Regions from separate parts of the Paenibacillus sp. FSL M7-0656 genome, predicted to be linked through region 3. Evidence: riboswitches for the same ligand, from Rfam matches in the RefSeq annotation. Region 3 holds a riboswitch; each other region holds the start of a gene.
What was found. A riboswitch is a leader RNA that binds a small molecule or an ion and turns the genes downstream of it on or off. The one in region 3 is predicted to bind cyclic di-AMP.

Region 1: linked by a shared signal. The riboswitch ahead of MHI01_RS08160 (C40 family peptidase) and the one ahead of MHI01_RS18175 (C40 family peptidase) in region 3 are both predicted to bind cyclic di-AMP.
Region 2: linked by a shared signal. The riboswitch ahead of MHI01_RS01110 (3D domain-containing protein) and the one ahead of MHI01_RS18175 (C40 family peptidase) in region 3 are both predicted to bind cyclic di-AMP.

The regions. Positions count from the first base shown of each region.
Region 1 is NZ_JBBOOT010000001.1:1,904,632-1,907,763, forward strand. Features, by position in the region: tRNA gene MHI01_RS08150 (tRNA-Leu) at 129-212, opposite strand; gene pelA (pectate lyase) at 389-1,342, opposite strand; cyclic di-AMP (ydaO/yuaA leader) riboswitch at 1,770-1,901, shown strand; gene MHI01_RS08160 (C40 family peptidase) at 1,907-2,371, shown strand; gene MHI01_RS08165 (carboxymuconolactone decarboxylase family protein) at 2,445-2,774, opposite strand; gene MHI01_RS08170 (hypothetical protein) at 2,916-3,132, opposite strand, start outside.
Region 2 is NZ_JBBOOT010000001.1:266,389-269,520, reverse strand. Features, by position in the region: gene MHI01_RS01115 (polysaccharide deacetylase family protein) at 98-889, shown strand; gene MHI01_RS01110 (3D domain-containing protein) at 999-1,673, opposite strand; cyclic di-AMP (ydaO/yuaA leader) riboswitch at 1,676-1,870, opposite strand; gene MHI01_RS01105 (amino acid ABC transporter ATP-binding protein) at 2,088-2,810, opposite strand; gene MHI01_RS01100 (ABC transporter substrate-binding protein/permease) at 2,797-3,132, opposite strand, start outside.
Region 3 is NZ_JBBOOT010000001.1:4,096,891-4,100,022, forward strand. Features, by position in the region: gene MHI01_RS18165 (M1 family metallopeptidase) at 1-507, shown strand, start outside; gene MHI01_RS18170 (hypothetical protein) at 518-1,369, shown strand; cyclic di-AMP (ydaO/yuaA leader) riboswitch at 1,615-1,752, shown strand; gene MHI01_RS18175 (C40 family peptidase) at 1,756-2,226, shown strand; gene MHI01_RS18180 (GNAT family N-acetyltransferase) at 2,580-3,074, shown strand.

The DNA.
Region 1 (3,132 bases), 2.2 Mb from region 3:
TGGAAGACATTTGCTGTACGTGCAGCTAAGCACTAACCTCTTGAATACTCATCACTAAAGTTAGTGTTATATCAAAAAATGCAAAAAAAGACTCCTTAAGCGTTAGCTTAAGGAGTCTTTTTTTTAGATGCGGTCGAGAGGACTCGAACCTCCACGGGGGTTAGCCCACACGGACCTGAACCGTGCGCGTCTGCCAATTCCGCCACGACCGCATATTGTATCTCCGTCATCCATATCGGCGACAAGAAATAATATATCATGCGTAATCTATCATGTCAACACTGAAAATAATAACAATAAAGCCCGAATCAGACGTCCATGTCGATTCGGGCTTTACCTTTAACTGCTGCTAATAGTTTGGTTCATTAAAACGGAAGCATACTACAAATTACAGCTTGGAAGGCCAGTTGCCATACCATGCATAACCGCCTCTTCTTTCTTTATCAATATCACTTAATTTGTATTTAACTACCCCGTCACGACCAATGAAGATTGGTTTATCCGTTCCGATCTCATAGAAGCGTGCCCAAATTGGTGCAGCTTTGGAATCAGCGATAATTTTACTATCTCCATTAGCTCTTTCATACTTGTAACCCGTTATTTTCACTTTGTTAAACCAAGCCTCCGCTCCTTTAATGGATGCGGTAATTTTAGCGTTAGCAGGTCTGGTTTTCAAAAATTTAACAATCGTTACACTCTCTCCAGCTGTCAACGATGGCACTTCGTAGATTCTTGCGCTCGCTGGTTTAAGAGAGCTGGAATCATGTTGTTGTCCCCATGCTGTCAGCTTACCACCTGAAACGACCTGTGTATTCAGAATCGCCTCCACACCTTTGGCAACTGAATTTTTACTGCGGTTAGCAAGTGTGCTGTCGATAAATGAGAAATCACCTTTTCGTGCTGCTACTTCATCCAGCATGATCATTACATTAATCATGGCATCATCATTGTAAGTGATGTGCTTGTGGTATCCGGAGCTTTGGTAAACTTGTGGCCACCCGCCGTTTGAATACTGCATGTTGATCAAAAAGTTAATTCCTTTGATTGCAGCTGTGGAGTAACGCGGATCATTCGTCTTTTTAAATTCCTTCGCCAATCTTCTAATTTCTGAGTATGTAGCCTTGTTGTCTATCGTGGACTTTGCCCACTCTCCACTTGTCTGTTTATAATCTTTTCTCCAACCTCCATCCGGCAGCTGGTTCTTCAAAATATCAGAAATACTCGCTGTAGTACCCGACGCATCTGCAGCAGATACCGTCCCTACAGGGAGAACTGCCATTCCAACTACTGAGAACACCATCGTACATGCCAGGACAAAAGTAATTATTTTCTTCGCTTTCAAATGTAACACTCTCCTATGTTCGTTTTTATAAATCTTCCACTTCTACTTTACGTATGATATACGCCCCAAACCTCCTTTATTTGTATTTATCGCATAATAAAATCAATTTTCATCCAATATGTGGATTGGATAATCAGATAATATGCAAAAAATCGATTTTTGTCAATATATGCAACTTAATGAATATAATCTCTCTAATTCTACATAACGGGATAGTTCTTTTAACTCATGACAAACCTATTTATTTATCCAAATTCGTCTTAAACGAACCAATAATGACGTTTTTGTCATGAATGATACCCAAACTTGATCCCTTCTTTCATATAAAAACCTTAATTCCGCTAACATTGAGGTATTACGAAGGGTTTTAAATGGGTTTGACAATTACGCATTTATGCAATATAGTTTCAAATAGTTACAAAAACTTAATTATTCATTGCCGAGTTTCATGTTTGAAAACGGGGGAACCAATTTGGGTGAATTATTCTTATACATAGGAAATATAGGGAACCTTCTACCGAACCCTTAGCTAACTCCGTAGGCATCGAAGGGAGAACATTGATTTTGAAAAAACTGATTATCTCCATTTTTGGAGCAGCTGTATTATTTACATCCGGGGCAACAAGCACAGAGGCAAGCAGTATCAACTCCGTAGTGAACAACATGACAGGTATTCCTTACAAATGGGGTGGCACAACTGTAGCCGGCTTCGACTGTTCTGGTTTTATGAGATATCTTTTCAACAAATACAGCATTGAATTACCACGTACTTCGCAGCAGCAAGCCAAAGCAGGTACTCCCGTATCCAAGAGCAATGTTCGGACAGGTGATCTGGTGTTCTTTAATACAACAGGCAAAGGCATTTCACATACAGGTGTATATATCGGCGGCGGACAATTCGCTCATGCCTCCAGCAGTAAAGGTGTAAGCATCACGAAGTTATCGAATCCATACTTCAATGATCGTTATGTAACAGCACGTCGGGTAACTGGACAGTTTATGTATGATAAAATGTTAGGTAAAATGTGATTCACATACAAAAAGGCATCGGTTATTAACCGGATGCCTTTTTTGCACTTAAAAATGTATGTTGCATTGCTTACTAATGCAGCGCCTTCTGCACTCGCATCGCACCCTGAGACAGGGCATGTCCTCCACCAACAGCTCCAGCCACGGCTACGGTCTCCATAATCTCCTGATCTGTTGCGCCCTTAGCACGGGCTTCTTCTACATGGTAGAAGGTACATACCTCATTGTTGGCGAATAATCCAATGCCAAGCGCAATTAGCTGTTTTGTCTTCGCATCAATCACACCAGGTTGGAAACATTCTCCGGTAAACTCATGATACGACTTCACCACACCTGGCAGCACATCGCTTAATGCTCCAATCTGATCCTTGTAGGCATGAACTTTATCATTCATCAATGTCATGGCTTGTAGCACACCCTCTCGGCTATAGTTACAGATCTTCCTCACTGTACCTATCTTCTCTCCCGAGTGAGCCAATTATGCCAAGAAATCATGGTAATTCCAAACATTTAAAGCTCATGGCCCTGCCATAATTATCAGCTGTTACTCACTAAGTGGACTCTGGCGCGGCTCGCTGAACAGCTGATAGCTGTAACCTCGGTCCAGCTTAACGACACGTCGATTCTGACGACGGATAAGTACCTGCTCGCCATCCCAGGCAACCACAATCCCTTTCACGTCGTTCGATTCCAGCTCGTCCCGTACGACTCTAACTTTCTCACCTGACAGACGCAGGGCGTCCAATTCTGTATCACTAATC
Region 2 (3,132 bases), 3.8 Mb from region 3:
AGCTAAATCGGCAATGAAACTTCTCACACTGCGCATATTTTATGGAACCCCCGGGCATACCAAGGAGAACGTCATTTTGGAAAAGGAGGCCGTTATTATGCGCGTACGCCTCATTATGCTGATGGTTATCGTTATTTTTCTCGGGGGATCTCATGCTCCAGTTTCATCGCAGGATGTTTCAAGCCCGCCAAGTGAATCCGTATCAGGTTCGGATTCTGCGGAAGAAGAACAACTGACATTGGGACAATTACGTCAAAAATATGCCGATACGTTCAAAACCAATGGTCCTTCAACCAAGAAGGTTGCACTGACTTTTGATGATGTACCTGATCCACGATTTACTCCACAAGTACTGGATGTATTGAAGAAATACAATGTCAGAGCTACATTCTTCATCGTGGGTAGTCGTGCTGAGAAACATCCGGATCTAGTGAAACGCATTGTTAAGGAAGGGCATATGGTTGGTAATCACAGCTACAATCATCCTGAATTCAGTAAGCTGTCGATGAATGCCTTTCGCAAACAAATTTTACATACCGGGGATATTATTCGACGTTTGGCGGGTTATACGCCCAAGATGATTCGGCCACCTTATGGAGACATTAATGAAGAACAGCTGAGATGGGCGGCCAAACAACACTATAGCATTGTGAACTGGAACGTAGACTCCCTGGACTGGAAAGGCCTTTCAAAGGAACAGGTGAAAAATAACATCCTGTCTGCCGTGAAACCTGGCTCCATCGTTCTGCAACATGCTGGAGGCGGTGTAGGATCAAACCTGAACGGCACGATTGAGGCTTTGCCTGAAATCATTGAGGAACTACGTAATCGGGGATATGAACTGGTCACCTTGGACGAAATGTTGGGATTGCCAAAGGCCAAAGATTAAGATGAACGTGATAGAAAATAAATGAGAATATTAAAAGGGTGCTGTTCAATCGCAAATTTAGCGACTGGCAGACACCCTGTTTGAATTCATTTTAAATGTTATTTTCTCTCTACTTCAGAATGTACAGCTCGATATCCTGAAAACCAAATGAGCTTACAGACTGTTTGCTACCCGGGATAAAGATATCAATCCGGTGACCCTTGATTGCACCGCCCACATCCCGCGCTGTGGCTACAAAAGCTTGTTTTGGCAATCCTGGATGGCTGTGACCAGTTACCAGTACTTTAGTTCCAAGTGGAATCACACTTGGATCAACTGCAATCGTACCCAGTTCAAGGTCATTCCCGAAATAATCGACTGCACCCCAGCCTCCATTTTCAGACGGATCTGCAGAGTATGCCGTTGCTTTTACGTTCACAGCTTTGCTGTAATCGAATGTTTTACCCCAGGCTTGAACCACTTTGTTATCTGCGTTAACGTCCAAGCTCGCTGTAGTAACAGTCTTCGCTTGGGTCTTGCTCTCCGTTGCCGCAGCGGCTGCAACATTGTTTGCCTTACCGGGAATCGTAATTTTCAAACCACCATAAATGTTGTAAGCCGAAATGTCGTTGTTTGCTTTAACCAACGTGTTGAGTGCTACTCCATATTGTTTTGATAAGGTGTAGAAGGTATCCCCTTCTTTGGCCACATGAACTGAATCGGCGTGAGCCGGAACGGCTTGAATGAGCATTGCTGTTGTCATTAATGCTACTGCTGTTTTGGCTATACGTTTCTTGTTAATCATGGTCTTCCTCCCTCATTGTGCCTGCGAAGTTAGTTGTCGGATTCGGATGAGGAGCCCACCCTATAGGTTATTCGTTACATTTGAAACGTTATGTACCCAATTCACCCCAAGCAGTGTGCTGTAGATCTTCCCCCTGCACAATCTGCATCGTTACATCCCCCGCACTCCCTGTCCGGAAGTTTCGGCAGAGTTCAATATATCACAATTTTGTAACCTGAACTTGTAGTAATTCTTACCAAATGGTTTTTAGCATGTAAGCATTTTTAAGAATACTGGTTAATTCAGAAAGTTTGGTTGACCCGATTCCTTTACATTTGGTAACAGAATAGTTACTTTTCCGAATCCATACGTCATTATTATCCATAAAAATAGCGTTACCGACTCGAAGTCAGTAACGCTATTTGATCACATCGTTTAGAGTACTTTCGCAAGAAAATCACGTGTACGTGAATTTTTGGGTGCTCCAAACACCTCATCAGGTGTTCCCTCTTCCACAATAACCCCGCCATCCATGAACAGGATTCGGTCTCCCACTTCACGTGCAAAACCCATCTCATGGGTTACGATGACCATCGTCATTCCGCCTTCTGCAAGACGTTTCATGACATCCAGCACTTCACCGACCATCTCAGGGTCCAGTGCCGACGTAGGCTCGTCAAACAGCATCACATGCGGCTGCATGGCCAATGCTCTAGCAATGGCGATCCGCTGTTTCTGTCCACCAGACAGCTGATTCGGGAATGTATCTTTTTTATCGTACAAGCCCACGGTGTTAAGCAGATCAGAGGCAATTTTCTCCGCTTCCTGAGTGGATTGTTTCTTCACTTTAATCGGAGCAATCGTGATGTTTTGCTGTACCGTTTTGTGTGGGAACAGGTTGAAGTGCTGGAACACCATGCCCATTTTCTCACGAGTTGCGTTAATGTTATGCTTGGGGTCCGTGATTGACACGCCTTCAAAATCAATCTCTCCTGAGGTAGGCTGTTCCAGCAGATTCAGACAACGTAAGAAAGTACTTTTACCTGAACCGGAAGGACCGATGACCACGACAACCTCACCTTTGCCAATCGTCACGTTAATGCCCTTAAGCACATCGTTATTTCCATAAGATTTGTGTAATTGTCTAACGTCTATCACTTGCACTCAACTTCCTTTCCAGTCGTCCCAGCAGCTTGGACAAAATGAACGTCATTACAAAGTAGATGGCTGCTGCAATCAAAAATGGACTCAACCCTTGGTACGTAATGTTCTTGACTACACTTGCCTGATACATAATATCCACCATACCGATAACGGAGATAATGGAGGATTCTTTGATGATAGTTATGAATTCATTACCGATCGCTGGTAATACAGCTTTGAAGGCTTGTGGCAATATGATATAACGCATCGCGGCGCCTCTTCCCATACCTAATGAACGCGCTGCCTCCAACTGACCACGATCCACACCTTGGATACC
Region 3 (3,132 bases):
ATGGAACGCATCCTCTCTACCTATGTGAAGAAGTACCGCTTCAAACATCCCACTTCGGCTGATTTTCAGAAAATTGTGGAACAAGTGACCCGCACTTCCTGGTCTGATTATTTTGATCAATACGTCTATAGTAACGGGATGGCTGACTTTGCTGTAGAGAAGATTCGTGTTACGCCCGTACAGAAAGACGGTCAAACATTGTACGAGTCATCCGTGACGATCGCAAAAAAAGGGAGTGATTACAATGCCGTTCCTGTTCGCATTGCTTTTGAAGACGGGCATATCCTCACCAAGCAATGGAATGGCAAAGAAGATCGCATCACGTATAAATTAACTCACACATCCCCCGTATCCTGGGCCATGACCGATCCCCTGTACTCGATCGTGCTGGAGAACCGCCATATGAACAATTTCCTGAAATCCGGACTGGATGAGCAGACGAAGTCCCGCTGGAGCATGAGTGTAACCAAACTAATAGAAGCCATATTCGGAGGTCTGTCATGGTGAGGTGGAAACGGTGAAAGCGAAAATACGTGAAGGCTGGTTTCTCGTCCGTCAGCATATGTTCATTGCCGCACTCTTATTTCTCTATCAACTCATTTGGGGATATTTCTTCTATCGAATGGTACAATCGGCCGTCATCCCACTGCTCCTTCGCTATCCAGATGCTGATGCCGGTGAGCTGAGTACACTTTTGTTCAAAATGGAAAGTCAACTTAACCTGTCTACCCATCCGGAGGTTCATCGTTATCTATGGATTCTCGGGGGCATGTTGCTGGTTCGCATGTTGATCAGCCCCCTCATTCAGGCAGGACTGCTCTACTCACTTCAGCACTTTAATTCTACAGAAGAGCGTATCCCCTTTGTCCGCGGAATCAAAAATCTGTGGAAACCGATGCTACTGCTCCACACCATACGTACATTATTGATACTTCTGCCCGCCTACTGGCTCATTCCGAAGCTTTACTCAATTCTGATGGACGGATTTCATTCCCTCCAATTACTTTTGCCTGGTATACCTTATGTTGCTGCCTGGATTGTATATGGTTGGATCATCCACCATGTCATACTCTACATGCAGTTCGGTGTTTCGGCACCAGAAGGAGAAGGCGGGGCTCACGGTACCCTCAAAGCCCTCTGGATTGCACTGCGTCATCTCATCGCCGTAATCGGCATTGCACTCCTGCTGGGCGGAGTACACCTGCTCGTCTTTGGGGCATTCACTACAGCCTCATGGTTATTAACGGGACTTACCGGACTTATACTACAACAGACGTATCCACTTGCCAGGTGTCTATTGAGTCTGTGGAAAATATGCAGCCATTTCCGATTATGGCAGTCCAAAATATCCAAAGGTGAGAGCAGATAGTTTAAAAATTGTTACCATCACATGTTAAACTCATGGCCTAATATGTACTTATAAATAGGCAAACCTCAACCTTTCCCCGTCAAAGGTCGAGGTTTTTTTTGCTAAATTTGTTGCTAAACGTTGCCAAAGCCGTACTCCTCTGTTACAATAATCGCAGTGAGTTTTTAGTAACAACTTTGTAATATTTACATTCATATTTGTAACTACTTAAAATTAAATCGTCATTTCTTGATTTCGCAGGTGCATAACTAGCATAGCCAAATTCCTGGCACCTGGGAAGCGGGGGAACCAGTTATGGGTGAATTGATCTTGCTACAGAGGGATCATAGGGGACCTTCAACCGAATCCTTAAGCTAACCTCGCAGGCGTTGGAAGGGGAATATCTCTTGTTCAAGAAGAAATTAACCGCAGCTGTACTTAGCATCACATTCGCTTTATCGCTTGGTGCAGGTAGCGCATTCGCAGATTCAAAGATGGACAAAGTAATTGATTCAGCAATGGGAACTACATATCAAAGTGGAGGAACAACGCTCAACGGCTTTGACTGCTCCGGATTTACACGGTATGTATTCGACAAGTTGGGTATTGATTTGGCACGCCAATCCAGTTCCCAATTCGACATGGGCGATTCCGTATCCCGCATGGAAATGAGAGCTGGCGATCTGGTGTTCTTTAATACAACAGGTAAAGGCGTATCTCATGTAGGAATCTTTGTAGGGGATGGAAAGTTCGCACACTCCTCTTCATCCAAAGGTGTTACGATCAGTGCATTGAGTGAAAACTATTGGGCCAATCGTTATGTTGGCGCGAAACGGATTATGAGCACGGACGCATATGAATCACTGGCCCTTGACTAGGGACAAGCTGAGCAACATGATGCTGTAACCATTAACCATACTGGAACGAAGCAAGAAGCATAACAGAACCGCCCGGTACATTCTCCGCAGGAATGTATCCGGCGGTTTTTTTGTGCTTCAATCCTTATTCATGTTGCAAGTTACTCGGGGTATATCCTGCGACATCAACAGGTTCATTTTGCGTTCGTTCGTCCGTGCCCTTATGATGTTTTTACCCATCCCGTTATAATATAAACGAAATTACCGGAACTTTTGTTTCATTTTTTTTCTTGGGAAGGAAGACTTGCTAAATGAACATCTCTTTTGTAGAGTGGACAAAGAGTTCTGTTTCAAGGAAAGGAGCATGCAGGTGTATGAAGGAAACCCCTGTGACGTTTCACGTTGTACCCATGCGAGAAGAACATGCGGAGCTTATCTGCAGTTGGCAGTATGATCCGCCTTACAATATCTACAGCTGGCTCCCCTGGGAGCAGATGAAGGCTCTGGAAGTGGAATTCGGAGATGCACAGCTGCGGCAGGAGCAATATGCGATCGTCCTGGATCAGAACGATCGTATATGTGGGTTTGCTCAATACTTCCCACTTCAAGGGGTAACCCGGATTGGCCTTGGCATGCATCCAGAGCTGTGTGGTCAGGGTCAAGGGACAGCTTTTGTCACTGCCATTGTACAGGAAGCTATTCGCCGAAATCCCACGAATGAGATTGATCTGGAAGTACTCACTTGGAATGCTCGTGCCATTCAAGTCTATCTGAAGAGTGGATTTGTCACCCAGGATACATACGAACGACAGACCCCAAGCGGCTTGAAGCCCTTTCACTGTATGGTTTATGAAGGGCCTCGCGGTTAGAATCCATTGCAAAACAACCAAATTTGCCCCTTGTTATGTGATTAGTTCAAAAAATTCC